Regions from separate parts of the Pseudomonas sp. C321 genome, predicted to be linked through region 2. Evidence: riboswitches for the same ligand, from Rfam matches in the RefSeq annotation. Region 2 holds a riboswitch; each other region holds the start of a gene.

What was found. Region 2 has a riboswitch for cobalamin ahead of cobW (cobalamin biosynthesis protein CobW). Riboswitches for the same ligand answer to the same signal wherever they lie in the genome.
Region 1: linked by a shared signal. The riboswitch ahead of ACZRJ6_RS13130 (ABC transporter substrate-binding protein) and the one ahead of cobW (cobalamin biosynthesis protein CobW) in region 2 are both predicted to bind cobalamin.
Region 3: linked by a shared signal. The riboswitch ahead of cobO (cob(I)yrinic acid a,c-diamide adenosyltransferase) and the one ahead of cobW (cobalamin biosynthesis protein CobW) in region 2 are both predicted to bind cobalamin.

What each region holds. Positions count from the first base shown of each region.
Region 1 covers NZ_JBUZRB010000004.1:73,746-80,662, reverse strand. Annotated here, with positions in the region: gene ACZRJ6_RS13155 (monovalent cation:proton antiporter-2 (CPA2) family protein) at 1-515, shown strand, start outside; gene ACZRJ6_RS13150 (DcrB/PsbP domain-containing protein) at 587-1,153, shown strand; gene ACZRJ6_RS13145 (alpha/beta hydrolase) at 1,180-1,911, opposite strand; gene cobF (precorrin-6A synthase (deacetylating)) at 1,923-2,678, opposite strand; gene ACZRJ6_RS13135 (histidine phosphatase family protein) at 2,735-3,292, opposite strand; cobalamin riboswitch at 3,412-3,616, shown strand; partial or broken gene ACZRJ6_RS13130 (ABC transporter substrate-binding protein) at 3,603-3,932, shown strand; gene ACZRJ6_RS13125 (transporter substrate-binding domain-containing protein) at 3,961-6,917, opposite strand, start outside.
Region 2 covers NZ_JBUZRB010000013.1:27,291-34,207, forward strand. Annotated here, with positions in the region: gene cobN (cobaltochelatase subunit CobN) at 1-2,191, opposite strand, end outside; gene cobW (cobalamin biosynthesis protein CobW) at 2,195-3,256, opposite strand; cobalamin riboswitch at 3,356-3,557, opposite strand; cobalamin riboswitch at 3,600-3,824, shown strand; gene ACZRJ6_RS24615 (CbtB domain-containing protein) at 3,921-4,109, shown strand; gene ACZRJ6_RS24620 (CbtA family protein) at 4,121-4,825, shown strand; gene ACZRJ6_RS24625 (cobalamin biosynthesis protein) at 4,822-5,235, shown strand; gene cobM (precorrin-4 C(11)-methyltransferase) at 5,319-6,065, shown strand; partial or broken gene ACZRJ6_RS24635 (outer membrane lipoprotein carrier protein LolA) at 6,431-6,526, shown strand; gene nfuA (Fe-S biogenesis protein NfuA) at 6,848-6,917, opposite strand, start outside.
Region 3 covers NZ_JBUZRB010000001.1:241,511-248,427, forward strand. Annotated here, with positions in the region: gene cobD (threonine-phosphate decarboxylase CobD) at 1-655, opposite strand, end outside; gene cbiB (adenosylcobinamide-phosphate synthase CbiB) at 648-1,556, opposite strand; gene bluB (5,6-dimethylbenzimidazole synthase) at 1,553-2,203, opposite strand; gene ACZRJ6_RS01085 (cobyrinate a,c-diamide synthase) at 2,200-3,540, opposite strand; gene cobO (cob(I)yrinic acid a,c-diamide adenosyltransferase) at 3,537-4,148, opposite strand; cobalamin riboswitch at 4,227-4,463, opposite strand; gene ACZRJ6_RS01095 (PQQ-dependent sugar dehydrogenase) at 4,563-5,876, shown strand; gene ACZRJ6_RS01100 (C40 family peptidase) at 5,955-6,488, opposite strand; gene ACZRJ6_RS01105 (C40 family peptidase) at 6,633-6,917, opposite strand, start outside.

The DNA.
Region 1 (6,917 bases), on a different contig from region 2:
TTATCGCCCTCGACACCTCGGTGGAAACTATCGAGCTGACCCGCAGTTTTGGCGGCATGCCGGTGTTCTACGGCGACCCACAGCGCCCGGAAATCCTCCATGCGGCCAAGGTCGACCAGGCGGAGTTTTTCGTGATTGCCATGGATGATCCCGAGATCAACATCAAGACCGCCGAACTGGTGCGCAGTCTGTACCCGCACATGAAGATCATCGCCCGCGCGCGTAACCGCCAGCACGTCCATCGCCTGGTGGACCTGGACGCGTCACCAGTACGCGAGACGTTCTACTCCAGCCTGGAAATGAGTCGTCGTACCCTGGTGGGACTAGGCCTGAGCCAAACCCAGGCCGATGCGCGGATCAACCGCTTCAAGAACCACGACCTGCAACTGCTGGCCGTCCAGCATGCGGTGTACGACGACGCGGCCAAGGTCATGCAGTCAGCTCAGGAGTCCCGCGCGGAGCTGGCGCGGTTGTTTGAGATGGATCGGTTGGAGGAAGAGTCCGACAAGGCGTGAGGATGGACATGAACGACATTGCGAATTTCTGACAGAATACGGCGCAACTTCGTTCTTTCCTGGAGAGCTTCATGGCCACCCTCACCAAGACCGCAGCCTTCTTGGCGCTCGCGCTGACCGCAAGCTTGGGCGCCTGCCAAGTGTTCGCCGCCGACAAGCCAGCCGGCCAGACCATCTCCACCCTGGACGGCAAATTCACCTTCGGCCTGCCCAAGGCCTACACCGCCGATGCACTGCCGGCCGGCGATGAAGCCCACGGCACCGCGGGCGCCAGCGGCACGATGTACACCAACCAGGCGGGCAAAAGCGTGGTGATCGTGGCCGAGACCCTGCGTAATGACGGCATCACCATCAAGGACAACGACCCGCAATTTCTCGACGGCGCGGTGACTGGATTCGTCAAGGAGCAAAGCGCCACCCTGCCAGACTTCAAGAAACTGGGCGAAATAAAGCTGGTCCTCAAGGGCTTGGGCATGCGTCAGGTTGACAGCACGGCGACCATGGGGGGCGGCAAGACCCTGACCTCGACATTCTTCGCCGGCTCCGGCAATCACCTGCTGGTAATCCAGGCGATTTCCCGGGCCGATGATGCCAAGGGACATGGCGTGTTGGTGAAGCAGATTACGGGCGGCAAGTAAGCCGATTTCCACGGCTATTGCTTTGTTTAGGGCAGGCTCTTTTGGAGCCAGTTCTTCAGGTCCTGCACTTCGGCATTACTGATGGTATGGGTCATGCCCGGATAACCATGAAACTCCGGTTTCAGCCCCAGGCCCGACAACACCTCATTGGCCCGCGTGGCCGAGGCATACGGCAACGCTTGGTCCAACGTGCCATGGCCGATAAAAATCGCCAGCTTGCCCAGTTGCTCATCCGGCTTGAACTGAGTCTTGAGCTGAGCCTTGAGCACCGGCAACACGCTGCCACTCAACGCCGCGATCCCCCGCAGCATTTGCGGCTGCCGTAAGCCCACCTCGTACGACATGATCGCTCCCTGGCTGAACCCCACCAGGAATACTCGGTCGCTCTGGGTGTGATACTTGGCCGTGGCCTGGGCGACAAAGTCCTCGATCAGCCGTGCGCTGCTCTGCAAATCGACGGTCTCGCCATCGTAGTCGCCATTGCCGGGCGTCTTGCGAAACCAGCGATAGCCATCCTCATCCACCGTTCCCGGTGCTCGAACTGACAGGTAGCTCCAGGTCGACGGCAGTTCATCCCTGAGACCGAAAAGGTCCTGCTCATTGCTGCCAAACCCATGGAGAAAAATCACCAGGGGCTGGTTGCGTGAATCACTTTGAGTCTGCTCCAGGTACGACAGCGGCAAATCCGTGTGCAGGGCAGATTGGGCGTGGGCGACACCCGCACACAACGTCAGCGCCAAGACGATCAGTTTGAACATGGGGATCAACCTCAAGGCTTGCGCAGCAAATAAGTGTCCATGATCCAGCCGTTGGCCTGGCGCGCCGCCTTGCGCACACGCTCAATCTCATCGGCAACCTCAGCCACCTTGCCGCTGATGAGGATCTCGTCCGGCGTACCGAGGTAGGCGCCCCAATAGATATCCACGTCCTTGTCCGCCACGGTGCGGTAGGAGTCCTCTGCATCGAGCATCACCACCAACGTATCGGCGTCACTGACCTGCCCCGCCGCCAACCGGCGACCTGTGGTGATCTCGATGGACCGGCCGATGCGGTTCAGCGGCACTTTGTGCTGGGCCGCCAGGGCCTGGACGCTGGTGATGCCGGGGATGACTTCGAACTCGAATTCACAGCGGCCAGTGGCGAGGATTGCCTGGAGGATGCGGATGGTGCTGTCGTACAGCGCCGGGTCGCCCCACGCCAGGAATGCGCCCACTTCACCGTCGGCCATTTGTTCGTTGATCACCCGCTCAAAGGTCTGCTGCTTATCGCGATTCAGGTCCTGCACAGCGGTGGTGTAGTCGATTTCACCGCGCACTCGCTCGGGGCAATCAGCCTCGACAAAGCGGTAGTCGTGATCGGTGATATAGGTCTCGCAGATTTCCCGACGCAGGTCGATCAGCTTGTCCTTGCTCTGGCCCTTGTCCATCAGGAAAAACACGTCGGTGCGGTTGAGCGCCTTGACCGCCTGCATGGTGATGTAGTCGGGGTTGCCGGCGCCAATGCCGATGATCAGGATGCTCTTCATGGGAAAGTCTTCATGAGGTGTTCTCAATACGGGGCGGCGATTTTGCCATGTTCCGGCTACGAGGCGTGAGTTTCCAGGCGCAGGCGCCAGACACCGTTGAAACGCAGCTCGGTGGATGACAGCGGCTCCACGTCGATCAGATTGAACATCGCGACCGGACATTGCATGACGTGCAGCAAGGCAGCACGGATGATGAAGGGATGGGTCACCGCCACCACGTGTCCTGGATTAGCTTCGAGGGTTTGCATCCACTGCCCTACCCGCTTGCAGACCTGTTGCACCGATTCGCCACCATGAGGGGCGCTGGTGCTGTCGGTAAGCCAGGTCATCAACTCGTCGCGGTCGACCTCGTCGATATCCTGGCCCTGCCAACTGCCGAAATCACCATCGCGCAAGGCTTCATCGACCTTTGCGCCGTTGCCGAACAACGTTGCCGTTTGCCGGGTTCGGGCTTCAGGACCACAGAGCAGGCGCAGGTTTTTCTTGAAACGCCCGGCCAGCGATAACGGCACCTGCCGCCAATCCATCTCCAGAGACTGGTCGATAGGGAATTGACCGCGTTTCTGATACGGCGTCGTGGCGTGGCAAACAAGGGTCAAACGTGTGGCCTGCATCCCCTTCTCCTCTGGTGTGGGAATCACGTGTGCAGTCAATACTGCGCCAGCCCCTTGCCTGACAAGCCAATTGTTCGGAAATTTCCCCGCCAAGTTGACGAGCGGACTTGCGAATGTTCAGATGCTGCCCTGTTTCAGGTGCCTCATGCCGCCGTGCATGGGGTGAAACGGGAAACCGGTACGCTCATCCGAGCAAGTCCGGTGCTGCCCCCGCAACGGTATACGCGTGACCTCTTCGACACACCACTGTGGCCAAACCGCCATGGGAAGGTGAAGGGCTCCAGACGCGTGAGCCCGGAGACCGGCCTGGAGTATCTCCATGGACGCCGACCTGGCCAGCGCCCAGGCGTTGATCGAGCCTGGCAAACCGTTATCAGTGTTCTACCTGGACAGCGAAGTCAACGGCCTGGACAGCGAAAGCCGGCGCAGTTTCGTCACGACCCTGTTGGCCGCCGCCAGCCGCAAGCGCCAATTGCTGACCACAGACCCAGTGTTGTCGCGCCTGCGGGCGGTTCGGGAAAACCGCATGATCGATATCCCGTTTACCCACCTGGTACCCACGGTTGGCAGCGCCAATGTGGTGCTGGGACTGGCGCGGCAGTTCAGGGACATGCGCCAGGAGTTATCCCCAACTCTCTGAACGACTGAAAACCAGGTTCGCATACCAGTCAATGCTGATTGCAATAGGTCAATAGCGTGTGAAGCAGGTGGTCGATAGCCTCAGATACACCTTCAACCGCAGGCGCCAGTGCCTCACGATCCTGCTGTTCACAGGCCTTCTCCAATACCTCACAGCAGCGCGTCAATACCTGCGCGTTGACCATACGAGCACCGCCCTTGGCCCTGTGGGCCAGGTCATGCAACCTGGGGAAATCCTGCGTGCGCAGCAGTTGCGGCAGTAACCCGTGGTCCACCTGCAAACTGTCGAGCAATGGGGCCAGCAGCTCTTTAAGCGCCTGGGTGTCAGCGCCTGTCAACTTTACCAGGTGGCTCAAATCAATATTCGCTAGCGGCTCGGGCTCAAAGGGCTCGGCAATCGAGGGCATCCCGGTACGTGAAGCCAGCGCCGCGCGCAGGTCCTCAAGGCCGGAAGGTTTAAACAGGCAACCGTCCATTCCGGCCTGCAGGCACAGGTCCACTTCCTCAGGCTGAGCGTTGGCGGTAAAGCCCAATAACAAACAGGGGGCCAGGCCTTTGGCCTGCTCTTGCCTGCGAATATCCCGCGCCAACTCGTAGCCATTTTTAAACGGCATGTTGCAATCGGTGATGACGCCATCAAAGCACTCCTCTTGCCAGCGCTCAAGGCCCTGAATACCGTCCTCGGCGGTACTGATCCGATGCCCGAGAAAGCTCAGTTGTCGGGCGAGCAGCAAGCGGTTGGCGGGATAGTCGTCCACCACCAGAATATTCAATACATGGGCCGCAGATGTTTGCGGGGTAGCCGATACCGCCGGGGTGGGCGGTGAAACAGTAGCTGCCAACGATAACGTCACGTCGACCCGCGTGCCCTGCCCAACGACACTGCTCAGTTGTAGTTGACCGCCCATCATCTCGCACAGGCTGCGGCTGATCACCAGTCCCAGGCCAGAACCGCTGCGGGCCGCCTGCTCGGTGTTGCGGCCCTGAACAAAGGGGTTGAACAGCCGCGCCTGGTCGTCGGCGCTGATGCCAATCCCCGTGTCCTCCACCCATAACTTCAGACTCAAGTAACCGCTGGCAACGGCCGGCGCCCCCTGGGCACTGAGCCGAACCTGGCCGCTGCTGGTGAACTTGATGGCGTTGCTCAAGAGGTTGGATACCACCTGTTTGAAACGCTGCGGGTCAATCAGCACAGGACGATCAATCAGCGGATCTAGCTCCACCTGCAGCGACAAGCCTTTGGCCCGCGCCAGGCCCTCGAAAATCCGCGCCGTTGATTTCAGCAATTCATGCAAGTTCGAGGGCTCCAGGGTCAAGGACAGGTGCCCGGATTCGATGCGTGCAATGTCGAGAATATCGCCGATCAACTCCAACATGCCCCTCGACGCATCGGACGCCACTTCCAGGGCATCGCGGTCTACCCGGCCCTGTTCGGCGTTTTTCAGGGCCAGTTCGATCATGCCAATAACCGCATTCATGGGAGTGCGAATCTCGTGGCTCATGGTTGCCAGGAAGGTGGTCTTGGCCCGGTTGGCGGCATCGGCGCCTTCCATGGCCTCCTGCAATTGCCCCAGCAAACGCTGACGTTCGCTGACATCCACCCAGCCAGCAATCATGCCCACCACCTTTTCGTCACCGTCACGGTACGGCAGCATCCAGTGGTAAATGGTCAAGGTCGCGCCGCCTGGAGCCTTGAGTACACGGTCGTGTATCTGCGGCTCTCCCTGCTCCATCAGCCGCAGGTAGTCCTCATGATAGGACTGGGCCTGGGGCGGGTTGCCCGTATCGGTCTCAACTACCGTTTTGCCGATCACGTTTTCAAGCTTGAAGCCGAACACCTCAAGGTAAGCGCTGTTACAGGCCATCAGCCGCCCCAGGCGATCACGAACATAAATCGGATGCGGGGTGCCGTCGATCAGTACGCTCATAAAACGCATCTGATCACTCAGGGCTCGCTCGGCCTGGGCTCGCTTGCGAATCAGGCTGCGCAGGTAGATCACCCAGCCCAACGTCACCAGCAAGAGCAGTGCAGCCAGGGAAAAAACCTGGATGATCGTATTACGGTGCTGTGACCAGTAGCCGTCTTCGATGACTACTTCAGTGCGCCAGCGATTGGTAAACTCATCCATTTCCTGAGGCGTAATGCTCAATAGCGCCTTGTCAAGGATCGAGTACAGCTCCAGTTGGCTGCGGTTGACCCCAAAAGTGATACGGGCAGGCTGCGAGCCAACCGTGCTGGTCACGCGCAAACGGTCACGGTACTGACGGGCAATTACGTAGCGGGCGCTGATCAGCGAGTTGAGCGCCGCATCAGCCTCGCCGCTGGCCACCAGCTCCATGGCCTGCACGGGGCTCTGCACCTCCACGAACTTTATGCCGGGATAATCCTGGGTAATTCTTTCACGCAGGACATTGCCACCAATCATCGCAAGGCGCTTGCCCGGCATGTCCTCCAGTGTGAGCGGATTGCCTGTGCCGCTGCGACTGACCAGTACGAAGGGGTTGGTCAGGTACGGGCGGGTAAAACGTATCTTCTCTTCGCGCTCCATGCTGGGGGTGATAACCCCCATCATCTCGACAGCGCCAGCGTTGACCTGATCAACTTGCCAGGGAAGCGAGCCGCCGCGCACCACATCGAACTTCAGCCCGGTACGCAAGCTGACCTGGGCCAGGACCTCCGCACTCAAGCCCTGAAACTGGCCCTGTTCGTTGAAAAATGAAATCGGCACAAACTCGTCGAGCACCGCCACCTTTACCCGCGGATGCTTGTCCAGCCAGCGCTGTTCACTGGCACTCAGGCGCAGGCGGGCCTTGCCGATGAAACCGAGATTGCCAGCGCTCCAGCGGCGCAGGATCTCCATTTGCTCGCTGACCGGGATCACTTGCAGCGCCGCATTGACGATGCCTAGCAGTCGGGTGTTGTCGCGCGAGAATGCGAAAGCGAAAGGATTGACCTCCAGTGTAGAAAAGTCGGCCATGCGTACGT
Region 2 (6,917 bases):
AACTCGATTGCGGACCACGGCCATCGCCACGGGGAATGCGTAGCAAAGCCAGCAACGTGTCGATGCGCAAGCGGCCAACGGGTGATTCACCGAAGATATGCAAGCCGTCGCGAATCTGCGACTCCTTCAGATCGCACAGGTAAGTATCCAGGCGCGGCAGCCAGATCGCCGCATCGGCGTCGCTGTCGAGGTTTTCGTCCAGTGCCAACTCTTGGTCGATGCGAGTTTCCCGCACCAGCTTGAGGATGTCCTTTTGCAGCTCCCTGGCTCGACGCGGGTCGAGCAGTTGCGCTTCGTAATACTCGTCGGCCAGCAGTTCCAGGTTACGTAATGGGCCGTATGTTTCGGCACGGGTCAGCGGCGGCATCAGGTGATCGATGATCACCGCCTGGGTGCGACGCTTGGCCTGGGCACCCTCGCCCGGATCATTGACGATAAACGGATAGATATTCGGCAGCGGGCCAAGCAATGCATCCGGCCAGCAATTTTCCGAAAGCCCGACGCCTTTACCGGGCAACCACTCCAGATTGCCGTGCTTGCCAACGTGAATCACTGCGTGGGCGCCGTAGGTCTGGCGCAACCAGAAGTAGAACGCCAGGTAACCGTGGGGCGGCACCAGGTCCGGGTCGTGATACACCGCGCTGGCGTCGACCTGATAACCCCGGGCCGGCTGGATACCGATAAACGTCAGGCCCAAGCGCAGGCCGGCGATCATCATGCGGCCGTCGCGGAACATCGGGTCGGTGTGCGGCGAACCCCAGCGTGCGAGCACCGCCTGCCGATTGCTTTCAGGCAGGCGGTTGAACATTGCCTCGTAGTCGTCCAGGCCCAGGCTTTGATGGCAGGGGCGCAGGTCGAGGCTGTCGAGGTCGTTGGTGATACCGCCCAGCAAATCCTGGATCAGTTGCGTACCACTTTGCGCTAACACGTCCGGCAGCGGATAACCTTCAATCTGCAACGCCCGCAGGATATTCAGCGCGGCGGCCGGGGTATCGAGGCCTACGCCATTACCGATGCGGCCATCACGGGTTGGATAATTGGCGAGAATCAGAGCGATGCGTTTTTCAGCATTAGGCACCCGCGCCAGGTCGACCCAGCGCCGCGCCAGGTCAGCGACGAAGTCCATGCGCTCAGGTTGCGCCCGGTAGCACACCACATCCGACTGGCTGCGCTCGCTGCGCCAAGCCAGGTCCTTGAAGCTGATGGGGCGGCTGATGATCCGTCCGTCCAGCTCCGGCAACGCAATGTGCATTGCCAGGTCACGGGGGCCAAGGCCTTGCTCGCTGGCCTGCCAGGCGGGTTCGTTGTCCTGGGCGCAAATGGCCTGGATCACCGGGATATTGCGGCGAAACGGTCGCAAGTGCGGCGCTTCGGGGCTGGATTGGGCGAAACCGGTGGTGTTGAGAATCACCGAAGCCTGCACCTCATCCAGCAAGTCCTCGACCACCGTCAGGCAGCCGGGCTCTTTCAAACTGGCCACAGCCATGGGCAATGGGTTCAACCCCGCTGCCTGCAGGCGCTGGCAGAACACATCGATAAAGCCGGTATTGGCTGCCTGCAAATGGGAGCGGTAGAACAGCACTGCTGCCACGGGAAGATCGGGCTGCCAGTCGGCCTGCCAATCACTCAGGCACGCGTTGGCTTTATGGGGATGATAGATCGCCGTACGCGGCAGGATTTGCGGCTCGGACCAGCCATAGTCGCGCCCCAGATACCCGTTGGCCAGGCAGCGATAGAAATCCAGCGCATTGCCCAGGCCGCCCTGGCGCAGGAAGTGCCAGAGCCGATCGCGCTCTTGCGCGCTGACGGTACTCAGGCCGCTGAGTTCCGGGTCTGGACGGTCGTCACCCGGCACCAAAATCAGTTGCACACCGCGCTCGGCCAACTGCACCAAACGCTCGATACCGTAACGCCAATAACCGATCCCACCATGCAGTGAAATCAGGATGACCTTGGCGTGGCGCAGCACCTCATCGACATACAGGTCGACCGAGGCGTGGTTCTGCACCTGCATCGGGTTGGCCAGGCGCAGGCTCGGGTAATCCTCGGGCAACTGCTGGGCAGCTTCGGCCAGCAGCGCCAGGCTGGAGTCGCCGCTGCACAGGATCACCAGTTCGGCGGGGGTTTGTCCAAGGTCGGCAATGTTGTCATCCGAGACGAAACCGCCGGGCTGGGTCCTGAGCAGGTGCATGGCTTAAACGCTGAGGGCAGCGCGCAATTGCGCTTCGAGCAAGGTGGCGTCCAGTTCCTGGCCGATCAGCACCAGATGTGTGGCGCGCGGCTCATCGGCGCGCCAGGCGCGGTCGAAGTGCTTGTCGAAACGGGTGCCCACGCCCTGGATCAGCAGGCGCATTGGCTTGTTGGGGATTGCGGCGAAGCCCTTGACCCGCAGGATGCCGTGCCGGACCACCAGTTGGGTCAAGGCATCGAGCAGCAGGCTTTCGTCGGCTTGTGGCAGCTCGATGGAAATCGAGTCGAAGGCGTCATGGTCGTGGTCGTCTTCACCTTCGTGATGATGATCGTGATGGCTGTGGCGGCTGTCGATGTGCTCTTCGGAACCGGCACCCAGGCCAATCAACACGTCCAATGGCACGCGACCGCTGCTGGCTTCGATGATCTTCACCGCTGGCGGCAACTCTTCAGCCACTTCCAGGCGCACGCGGGCCAGGTCTTCGGCGCTGATGAGGTCGGATTTGTTGAGGATCACCAGGTCGGCGCTGGCCAGTTGGTCGGCGAACAGCTCGTGCAGCGGCGATTCGTGGTCCAGGTTCGGGTCAAGTTTGCGCTGGGCATCCACCTGATCCGGGAAGGCAGCGAAGGTGCCAGCAGCCACGGCCGGGCTGTCGACCACGGTGATCACCGCGTCAACGGTGCAGGCGCTGCGAATTTCCGGCCATTGGAAGGCCTGGACCAACGGTTTTGGCAGGGCCAGGCCCGAGGTCTCAATGAGAATGTGGTCGAGGTCGCCGCGACGGGCTACCAGCTCGCGCATTACCGGGAAGAACTCTTCCTGGACGGTGCAGCACAGGCAACCGTTGGCCAGTTCATACACGCGGCCGTTGGCTTCTTCTTCGGTGCAACCGATGGAGCACTGCTTGAGAATTTCACCGTCAATGCCCAGCTCGCCGAATTCGTTAACGATCACGGCGATGCGACGGCCCTGAGCGTTGTCGAGCATATGGCGCAACAAGGTGGTTTTACCCGAACCGAGAAAGCCGGTAACGATGGTGACGGGGAGTTTGGCCAGTGTTTTCATCGGATGCCCTTTGGCAAGGTGGCGGGCAGACGGGACGATTGGCCCTGCGGCGGCGCGCAGAAGCCCATTTCGCCACCGGATCACCCCGCCCGGTTGAAAGTTGAGAATCGTAGCGAGGCAGGTCTCCTGGCTTGGGGCTTGCCGGTCTTGCGACTGGCGCTGGCTGCGCCTTCCCGCCTTGTTCAGGCAGTGGCGTGGCAGTCAGATCAACCCTTTACAGTTGCGGGGGCAGCCGCGGCATCAACCGCGTTCCCTTCTTAGCTTCGACCTGGGCCGAAGAACCTCGAAGGCGCAAGGCTACAGGGGCTCGGTCAATTTGACTACCATCCCTCACCCATGCTCTCCTACACATCTTGTTTCGGGTGCCCTTCACAGGGTGAAACGGGAAACCGGTAAATCATGTGCTTGACTCAAGCCATGACCAGTCCGGTGCTGCCCCCGCAACGGTAAGCGAGCGAAGCATCAGATCCACTGTGCCGAGATGGCATGGGAAGGCGATGCTTTTAGGTCGACTCTTTTCAAGAGCCCCCTCGCAAGCCCGGAGACCGGCCCGATCAATCAAATAACAAACCCGCGGTGGGCGGGCGCTGTTCAGAACTCTGCGTGCCTGGCTCGCAGGGTTTTCATGCGCTCGTTTCACCCTGACACTCGAAAGGGACGTGCCATGTCGATCATCAGCAGCACCTCGCATACCGCAAGCAACACCGCCACCTTGAGCCAACGCCTGACCGCGGCCATCGGTGCGTCGATTCTGGGCGCGTGCCTGGTCTATTTCGCCGGTTTCTCCCATATTGAGGCCGTGCACAACGCCGCCCACGATACCCGCCACAGCGCCGCGTTCCCGTGCCACTGAGACCTGCCGACATGATCAAGCGAATTGCCCAAACCGCAGGTTTCACCGGCCTGTTGGCTGCCCTGTTGCTGACCCTGCTGCAAAGCTTCTGGGTCGCGCCGCTGATTCTCCAGGCGGAAACCTTCGAAAACGCCCCCGCGGCTACCCAGATGCATGAGCATGCCAACGGCACCGCTGCCGCTCACAGCCACGACGCCGAGGCCTGGGAGCCGGAAAACGGCTGGCAGCGCGTGCTGTCCACCACGGGCGGCAACCTGGTGGTCGCGGTCGGCTTCGCGCTGATGCTGGCCGGCCTCTACACCTTGCGTGCGCCAACCCGCACCGCTCAAGGCCTGTTGTGGGGCCTGGCGGGTTATGCAACCTTCGTCCTCGCGCCAACCCTTGGCCTGCCACCGGAACTGCCGGGCACTGCTGCGGCTGACCTGGCGCAACGGCAAATCTGGTGGATCGGCACGGCCGGTTCCACTGCCGCCGGTATTGCGTTGATCGTGTTCGGTCGCAACTGGCTGCTGAAAGTGTTGGGCGTGGCAATCCTGGCGGTGCCCCATGTGATTGGCGCGCCGCAACCGGAAGCCCATTCAATGCTGGCTCCTGAAGCGCTGGAAGCGCAGTTCAAGATTGCCTCGCAATTGACCAACGTTGCCTTCTGGCTGGCCCTGGGCCTGATCAGCGCCTGGCTGTTTCGCCGTAACCGTGACGATCAATACTCAGCATGACCACTGACAACACAGCGCCGACCCTGGTGGTCGGCCTGGGTTGCCAGCGTGGCTGCGACACTGACACCCTGCTTGCCCTGTTCAACAAGGCCCTCGACGAGGGCGGCATCGATCGCCAACGCATCACTGCACTGGCCAGTATTGATCTCAAACAGGATGAACCAGGGCTGTTGGCATTGGCCAAGGCCTTGAACCTGCCGCTGCAGTTTTTCAGTGCCGGGCAATTGGCACTGTATGAACCCCGGCTCAGCCACAAGTCGGCTATCGCCTTCGCCCATACCGGCTGCCATGGCGTTGCCGAAAGTGCCGCCCTGGCCTTGGCTGAACACTTGGCCCAGGGGTCGGCGAGGCTGCTGATCACCCGTCAGAAAAACGCCCAGGCCACCTTTGCGTTAGCCAGTTGCGGCTAAAATCTCGATAATCGCCTGCCTTGATCATGAGCAATCTTCATCTGAAGCCTTGCACGCTTGTTTTTTTTGCATAGGAAACCGTCATGACCGTCTTTTTCATCGGCGCAGGCCCCGGCGATCCCGAACTGATTACCGTCAAGGGCCAGCGGCTGATTCGCAGCTGCCCGGTGATCATTTATGCGGGCTCGCTGGTACCGGCCGCCGTGCTGGAAGGTCATCAGGCCGAACAGGTGATCAACAGCGCCGAACTACACCTTGAGCAGATCATCGGTTTGATCAAGGCCGCCCACGAAAACGGCCAGGACGTGGCACGGGTGCATTCCGGCGACCCTAGCTTGTATGGTGCGATTGGCGAGCAGATTCGCTGGCTGCGGGAGCTGGGCATTCCCTTCCAGATCATTCCGGGCGTGACAGCCGTGGCCGCCTGTGCGGCGCTGCTGGAGGCTGAACTGACCCTGCCGGATATCGCCCAGAGCGTGATTCTGACCCGCTATGCCGATAAAACTGCGATGCCGGCGGGAGAGTCATTTAATAGTCTGGCCAGCCACGGTACGACTATGGCGATTCATCTGGGGGTCAATCATCTGGAGAGGATCGTCGCTGAACTGCTGCCTCACTACGGCGCCGACTGCCCGATTGCCGTGGTGCATCGTGCAACCTGGCCAGATCAGGATTGGGTTATTGGTACGTTGGCGGATATTGCCGAAAAGGTAGCGGCCAAGGGGTTCAGGCGGACGGCATTGATTGTGGTGGGCCGGGTGTTGGCCAGTGACGGTTTCAGCGAGTCCTCGCTGTATCGCGCAGGTCATGCGCACTTATATCGGCCTTGAGTATTCCCGGATGCTAATGCAAAACCCTGTGGGTTGGGTACATATCCGTTATTTTAGTCAGGGCGGCTTAGGGTTACGCCCTTACGGCGTGTCACTTTTGAAAAGAGCCCAAAAGTAACCAAAAGGCTCTTGCCCCACCACTTGGCGCCTCGCCTAGGCTCGGCATGCCTTCACTCCGGCATTGCTCCGTGGGCCGCCGCGATGGGCCATCCTTGGCCCAGCGCGGCTAAACCGGCGTCCTGCCGGTTTACCCACGGATCAATGCCTGCGTTCAGCCATCGTGGTTAACGGGGCGCCTTAGATCAAAAGCAAAAGCACGGCGGCCTGGTAGCCGACCTGAGTGGTGAAAAGCAAAAACGTATCCCATGCCCACTGTAGGAGCGAGCTTGCTCGCGATGGTCGTTAACGATGACGCTGGTTTCCTGAGTCACCGCGGCGCCCTCAGGTTCTTCGCGAGCAAGAACTAGGCGTCCCCCTCGCTCCTACAGAAAAGCGGATTGGCGCTGGCTTTGCTCTGCTTTTGATCTGGCTCTTGATCTGCCTGCCCATAAAACCAGAGGCCAATAGGTAGGGCAGGAGCGTTTTGGTTACTTTGCCGCTTTTGCAAAGTGACACGCCGTAAGGGCGTAACCCTAAGTCGCCATTACCGCAGCAACGGATATGTACTCAAACCTGCCCCACACTTAACCCTAATTATTACAAAACCCATATAACCCATTGAATTAAGATCATAAAAAAACGGCGCTCACGGGGCGCCGTTTTTCATGCTCGCAGCGAACACCTTAGTAGTAGGCGTTTTCTTTCTGCGTGTGGTCAGTCACGTCACGTACACCCTTGAGCTCGGGAACCCGC
Region 3 (6,917 bases), on a different contig from region 2:
CGACTTGTTCAGCAAGCAACTTGAGCAACTTGCGCTCGGCCAGGACAAAGCCCAGTCGAACCCCGGCCAGGCCAAAAAACTTGCCGAACGAGCGCAATACGATCAAGCCCACCTGATGGGTCTGGCTCGCCAGGCTTAACTGTGGGGTGTTGTCCATAAAGGCCTCATCCACCACCAGCCAGCCGCCGCGTTGGGCCAGGCGTGCGTGCCAGTCCAGCAGGCGTTGCGTCGTGAGGCTCAGGCCGGTGGGGTTGTTGGGGTTGACCACCACCAGCACGTCAAGGCTGTCGAGGAAGAAGTCCACTTCCTGCTCCAATACTTCACGCACGATATAACCGGCGCGGCGCCAGGCTTCGGCGTGCTCGGCATAGCACGGCGACAGCACGCCGACCTTGCCCGAACGACGCAGACGCGGCAGCAATTGGATTGCGGCCTGGGAGCCGGGCACCGGCAGCACCTGGGCGGCGCCGTAGTACTCGCAGGCGGCCGCCTCCAGGCCATCATCGGTTTCCGGCAGGCGCGCCCAGGCCCGCAGCGGGATCTCGGGGATCGGCCAGGGCCAGGGCGCCAGGCCGCTGGACAGGTCCAGCCAGTCGGCCTCGCTGATGCCGTATTGCATCGCTGCCTTGCGCAGCCGACCACCGTGCTCAAGCATAAAATTCAGCCCCCACACACAGAATCAACAACCATAGCCACACGCCGCGCTGCACCAGTTGCCAGCCTTGGTCGATAGAATCGGCACTCGCCGGCACACCTTCGCCCAATTGCGGACGCTGATGCAGTTCGCCGTGATAAATCGCTGCCCCGCCCAACTCGACACCCAGGGCACCTGCGCCCGCAGCCATCACCGGACCGGCGTTGGGGCTGTCCCAAGTCGGGCCTTGAGTGCGCCAGCACTTGAGCGCCAGCCGAGTTTTGCCCAGTAGCGCGTAGGTCAACGCCACCAACCTTGCAGGAATATAGTTGAGCAGATCGTCGATCTTCGCCGCAGCCCAGCCAAAACGTTCAAAACGTTGGTTGCGATAACCCCACATCGCATCCAGGGTATTGCTCAAGCGATAGAGCACTACACCGGGCACGCCGGCGATGACAAACCAAAACAGCGCGGCGAACACCGCATCGCTGCCGTTTTCCAATACCGACTCGGTGGCGGCGCGTGCAACTTCGGTGTGGTCCAGCTCGCTGGTTTGGCGGCTGACCAGATAACCGACGCGCTTGCGCGCCTCGTCCAGGTCATCACTGCGCAGGGCCTGGGCCACGGGCGCCACGTGTTCGCCAAGGCTGCGCATGCCGAGGGCGCAATACAACGCGAGGATCTCGATCACCCAACCCACATACGGCGCCCACGACAAGGCCGTGGCCAGCAGGGTCAGCGGCACCACCGCGATCACCCAGGCGGTCACGCCATGGCTGCGCCAGCCTCGGCCACCCGAGTTGAAACGCTGCTCGATACGCCCGGCGAAATTACCGAATGCCACCAGCGGATGCCAGCGCCTGGGTTCGCCCAGCAGCGCATCCAGCGCCACGGCAGCGACACTCAGCAAGGCCACACTCATTGACTCACTCCCCAATAATTCTCATACAGCATGTCACTCAATGGACGCGGTTCAGTCCAGCCTTCCAGCTGCAACATCGGTGCCGGGTAGAACTCGGCCACCGGGCCCAGACACAGCACCGCCAGGGGCTTGGCGCCCGCCGGCAAACCCAGCAGATCGGCCAGAGCCTGGGGCTCGAACAACGACACCCAGCCCATGCCCAGCCCTTCGACCCGGGATGCCAGCCATAGATTCTGGATCGCGCAGGACAAGGACGCCATGTCCATTTCCGGCAAGGTGCGACGGCCGAAGATATGCCGTTCGCGGTCATCCATCAGCGCGGCCACCAGCACCTCAGCGCACTCGTTGATGCCTTCGACCTTGAGCTTCATAAACTGGTCGGAACGCTCGCCGAGGGCTTCGGCGGTGCGAATACGCTCTTCTTCCACCAGTTGCTGAATCTTGCCCCGCAGGTCGCGGTCGCTGATGCGGATGAAACGCCACGGCTGCATCAGGCCGACGCTGGGCGCCTGGTGGGCGGCTTGCAGCAAACGGTGAAGCAGCTCGGGAGCGACGGTGCCGCCGCTGAAGTGGCGCATGTCGCGGCGTTCGGCGATGGCCCGGTAGACGGCTTCGCGGTCGGCCTGGGGGAAGGTGTTGTCGGTCATGGCCTCATTGCGGGCAAGCCCGCTCCCACATTGGCCTGGGTGTCTGGCACAAATAACGCTGCAATCGCTGTCGGGTTGGACGGGAAATAAAAGTGCACATAAGAGGCGGTCATCCGTCCCTGCCGATAAACCGCCTCGGCGCCGCGTCCGCCGTTGGGGCTCAGGCCCCGGGCAATCGGCTGCCATTGGGTACTGGTCAGGGAATGATGGTAGGTGTGGCCGCGCAGAACGCCTTCGGGCAAATCGACACTTTGCAGCGCCAGGGCGGCCAGGCGCTTTTGCATCACAGCATCGCCCTGAAGCAGTCCGAGTAATTCGGCGCGGGTGCCATCGACATCGGTGAGCGAGTCCAGCAAATACAGCATGCCGCCGCATTCGGCCAGCAAGGGCTTGCCGGCGCCATGGTGGGCGCGGATGGCGGTCAGCATCGAAGTGTTTTGCGACAACGCCAGGTGATGCAGTTCCGGATAACCACCGGGCAGGTACAAGCTGTCAGCTTCTGGCAGTTCACAATCATGAATCGGCGAGAAGAAGCGCAGCTCAGCGCCCATCGCTCGCAACAAGTCGAGGCCGGCGCCGTAGGTAAAGGCAAAGGCTTCGTCACGGGCAACGGCAATCCGTACACCGGCCAGCAACGGTTCGGCCTCTATCGGCTCAGGCGCAGCGAACTCTACCGGCGGCGGCAGCGCTACCTCGCAACTGCTACCCAACGCTTGCGCGGCGGCATCCAGGCGCAGATCCAGGTCATTCAATTCGCTGGCTTGCACCAGCCCAAGATGACGACTCGGCAGCTCGATACCGGTCTCCCGCGACAGTGCGCCGTACCAGCGCAGGCCTTCGGTAAGGCTACCTTCCAGCAACTGCGCATGACGCAGGGTGCCGACGCGATTGGCCAGCACCCCGGCGAACGGCAGATCAGGCTGGTAACGGGCGAGCCCCAAGGCCAAAGCGCCAAAAGTCTGGGCCATCGCCGTGCCGTCGATTACCGCCAGCACCGGCACGCCAAAATGCCGCGCCAGGTCAGCGCTGGACGGCGTGCCGTCGAACAGGCCCATGACGCCTTCGATCAAAATCAGGTCGGCCTCCCCCGCCGCTTCCCACAACAGCCGCCGACTTTCCTGCTCGCCGACCATCCACATGTCCAATTGATAGACCGGCGCACCGCTAGCGCGCTCGTGGATCATCGGGTCGAGAAAGTCCGGGCCGCACTTGAACACGCGGACCTTGCGCCCGAGATTGCGGTGCAAGCGGGCCAGTGCGGCGGTGACGGTGGTTTTGCCCTGGCCTGACGCCGGCGCGGCGATCAAGACTGCAGGGCAGTGACGGGACTGCTTCAAAGTTCAATGCCCTTCTGTGCCTTGATACCGGCCTGGAACGCGTGTTTGAGCACGCCCATTTCAGTGACGGTGTCGGCCATTTCAATCAGTTCCGGCTTGGCGCCGCGGCCGGTGACCAGTACATGCTGCATCGGCGGGCGGGCTTGCAGGTCGCTGAGGACCTGGTCCAGGTCGAGGTAGCCGTGCTTGAGGGCGATGTTCAACTCATCCAGCACCACCAGGCCGATGGACGGATCGCGCAGCATTTCCTGGGACACCACCCAGGCGGCTTCGGCCGCGGCGATGTCGCGCTGGCGGTCCTGGGTTTCCCAGGTAAAGCCTTCGCCCATCACATGGAAACGCACTTGCTCGGGGAAGCGGCGGAAGAACAGCTCTTCACCGGTGCTGTTGCGGCCCTTGATAAACTGCACCACACCGCACTGCATGCCGTGGCCCATGGCCCGGGCCAGCATGCCAAAGGCTGAACTGCTCTTGCCTTTGCCATTGCCGGTGAGCACCAGCAGCAATCCGCATTCGTTCGGTGAATTGGCAATGCGCTCGTCGATCACCGCTTTTTTGCGCAGCATGCGCGCCAGGTGGCGCTCGTCACGATCGGGGGATTCAGTCATGGCAGCTCTCCGTTGGGGCTGGACAAAAACGGCGGGCAGGAAAAGAGAAAGCAAACAGCCAAGCATCGCCCACCGTGATGCTGTTGGATGAATCAGGCCGGTCTCCGGGCTCATGAGTGGCGTTGCGCGCCGAGGGTGCGCCTTCCCATATCGCGGGGCGATACAGTGGCGAAAGCACCGTCTTGACTCATTTACCGTTGCGGGGGCAGCGCCGGGATCGTGGCTTCACTGTGTACAAGTGCGCTCACTCACCGGCTTCCCTGTTTCACTCTGTTGACGCACACGCCACAGAGCACCTGAAACAAGCGGCGAAGGTTAGTGGGTTGGGGGTGGAGCGTCAATTAAAGCTGGCGGCGCACTTGAACCATCGCAGCGCGTCGTGCCTCTATGACTACAGGTATTGAGGAGAAAAACATGCATAAGACCCGACTCGCCTTACTCATCATGGTCGCTGGCACCCTGGCCGCTTGCGGTGATAGTTCCACCTTGCAAGTGTCCGACGGCACCGGGCCCTCGCCCAAGCTGCCGGAGCCGAACAAAACCCTGATCCCCACCGTGAATATCGCCCCGGCGATTGGTTGGCCGAACGGCGTCAAGCCCACTGCGGCGGCCGGCACCCAGGTGGCAGCGTTCGCCGAAGGCCTGGATCACCCGCGCTGGCTGTACGTACTGCCCAATGGTGATGTGCTGGTGGCGGAAACCAACGCACCGCCCAAGCCGGACGATTCCAAGGGCATTCGCGGCTGGGTGATGGGCAAGGTCATGGGCCGAGCCGGCGCTGGCGTGCCGAGCCCGAACCGCATCACCCTGCTGCGGGACGCCGACCACGATGGCGTCGCTGAAACCCGCACGGTGTTCCTGGAAAACCTCAACTCGCCGTTCGGCATGACCCTGGTGGGCAACGACCTGTACGTCGCTGACTCGGACAAGCTGTTGCGCTTCCCTTATCAGTCAGGCGAAACCTCCATCAAGGAGGCTGGCACCAAGGTCGTCGACCTGCCGGGCGGCCCTCTGAACCATCACTGGACCAAAAACGTGGTGGCCAGCAAGGATGGCAACAAGCTGTACGTCAGCGTCGGCTCCAACAGCAACGTCGCGGAAAACGGCCTGGAAGCGGAGCAAGGTCGGGCGGCGATTTGGGAAGTAGACCGCGCCACCGGCCAGCACCGCATCTTCGCCTCTGGCCTGCGCAACCCCAACGGCATGGCCTGGGAGCCGCAAAGCGGCAAACTGTGGACGGCGGTCAACGAGCGGGATGAAATCGGTAGCGACCTGGTGCCGGACTACATCACCTCGGTCAAGGATGGCGGCTTCTATGGCTGGCCGTTCAGCTACTACGGCCAGCACGTCGATGTGCGCGTGACTCCACAAGACCCGGACCTGGTGGCCAAGGCCATTGCGCCGGACTATGCGGTCGGCCCGCACACTGCATCACTGGGTCTGACCTTCGCCGAGGGCAGCAAGTTGCCAGCACCGTTCAGTAACGGCGCGTTTATCGGCCAGCATGGCTCGTGGAATCGCAAGCCTCACAGTGGTTACAAAGTGATCTTTGTGCCGTTTGAAGCGGGCAAGCCAAAAGGGCAACCGGTGGATGTGCTGACCGGGTTCCTCAACAGCGATGAAAAAGCCATGGGCCGGCCAGTGGGCGTGGTGATCGATCAGCTGGGGGATTTGCTGGTGGCCGATGATGTGGGGAATAAAGTGTGGCGGGTGTCAGCAACTAAATAACCTGCTAACAAGCCTCAAGCTGCAAGTGGCCGTTAGGCGCCTTCTTGCAGCTCATAGCTTGAAGCTTGTAGCTGCTTCTTAGGGATTACGCGCCAGATGCTCCGGCGGCAATACGCGCTTGGCGCTCAGGTACGCATTCTGCCAATACGCCTTGGATAGCGTGTCCAGCTTCACCGTACCGCCCGTTTGCGGGGCATGCACAAAGCGCCCTTCGCCCACATAGATTCCCGCGTGGCTGACCTGCGAGCCGCCATTGGTGGCAAAAAAGAGTAGGTCGCCGGTTTGCAGGGCATCTTCACTCACATCCTGGGCACGCATCACGATCAGTTCGCGGGTGGTGCGTGGCAAGGAGATACCGGCAGCGTCACGGTAGACAAAACCAATCAGGCCGCTGCAATCAAACCCCGAGTCCGGCGTATTGCCGCCCCAGCGATAAGGCGTGCCGACCAGGCCCAACGCACGAAAAAGTACGTCTTCGGCAGCCGGAGAAAAGGTTTGGGTGGAATAGTTGAACACCGGCTTGGGCTTGACGGCCACGGGAGGTGGACGACTTGCGCAGGCGCTGAGCAGCGCGGCGCAAATGACAAGAATTAGGCGGGCCGAGGTCGACATGGGCAGAACGATCCTGATCTGGATGCGGCTTTCGTTACCGAAGGCTGAAAACCAGACCGCGCAAGCAAAGCTCGCGCGATCAGCTCACAACAATATCCAAGGATTCTAGCGCTTACACGTCAAACTTCAAGTATCACTTTAACTTTACTTGCGGGAGGTAACGGTAGTCGGGGCCATGGCCAGGGCGCGCTTGGCTTCGATAAAGGTCTTGCTCCAGTAACTATCGCCCAACTTATCGACCCGAACGCCACCGCTACGACGGCTGCTGGAGTGGATAAATTGGTCATCGCCCAGGTAAATACCGGCGTGACTGACGCGACCACGACCATTGGTACTAAAGAAAAGCAGATCACCAGGCTTGAGGTTGTTGCGAGCGACCAACGGTGCATCAACGTTGATCATTTCACGAGTGGAACGCGGCAGCTTCAT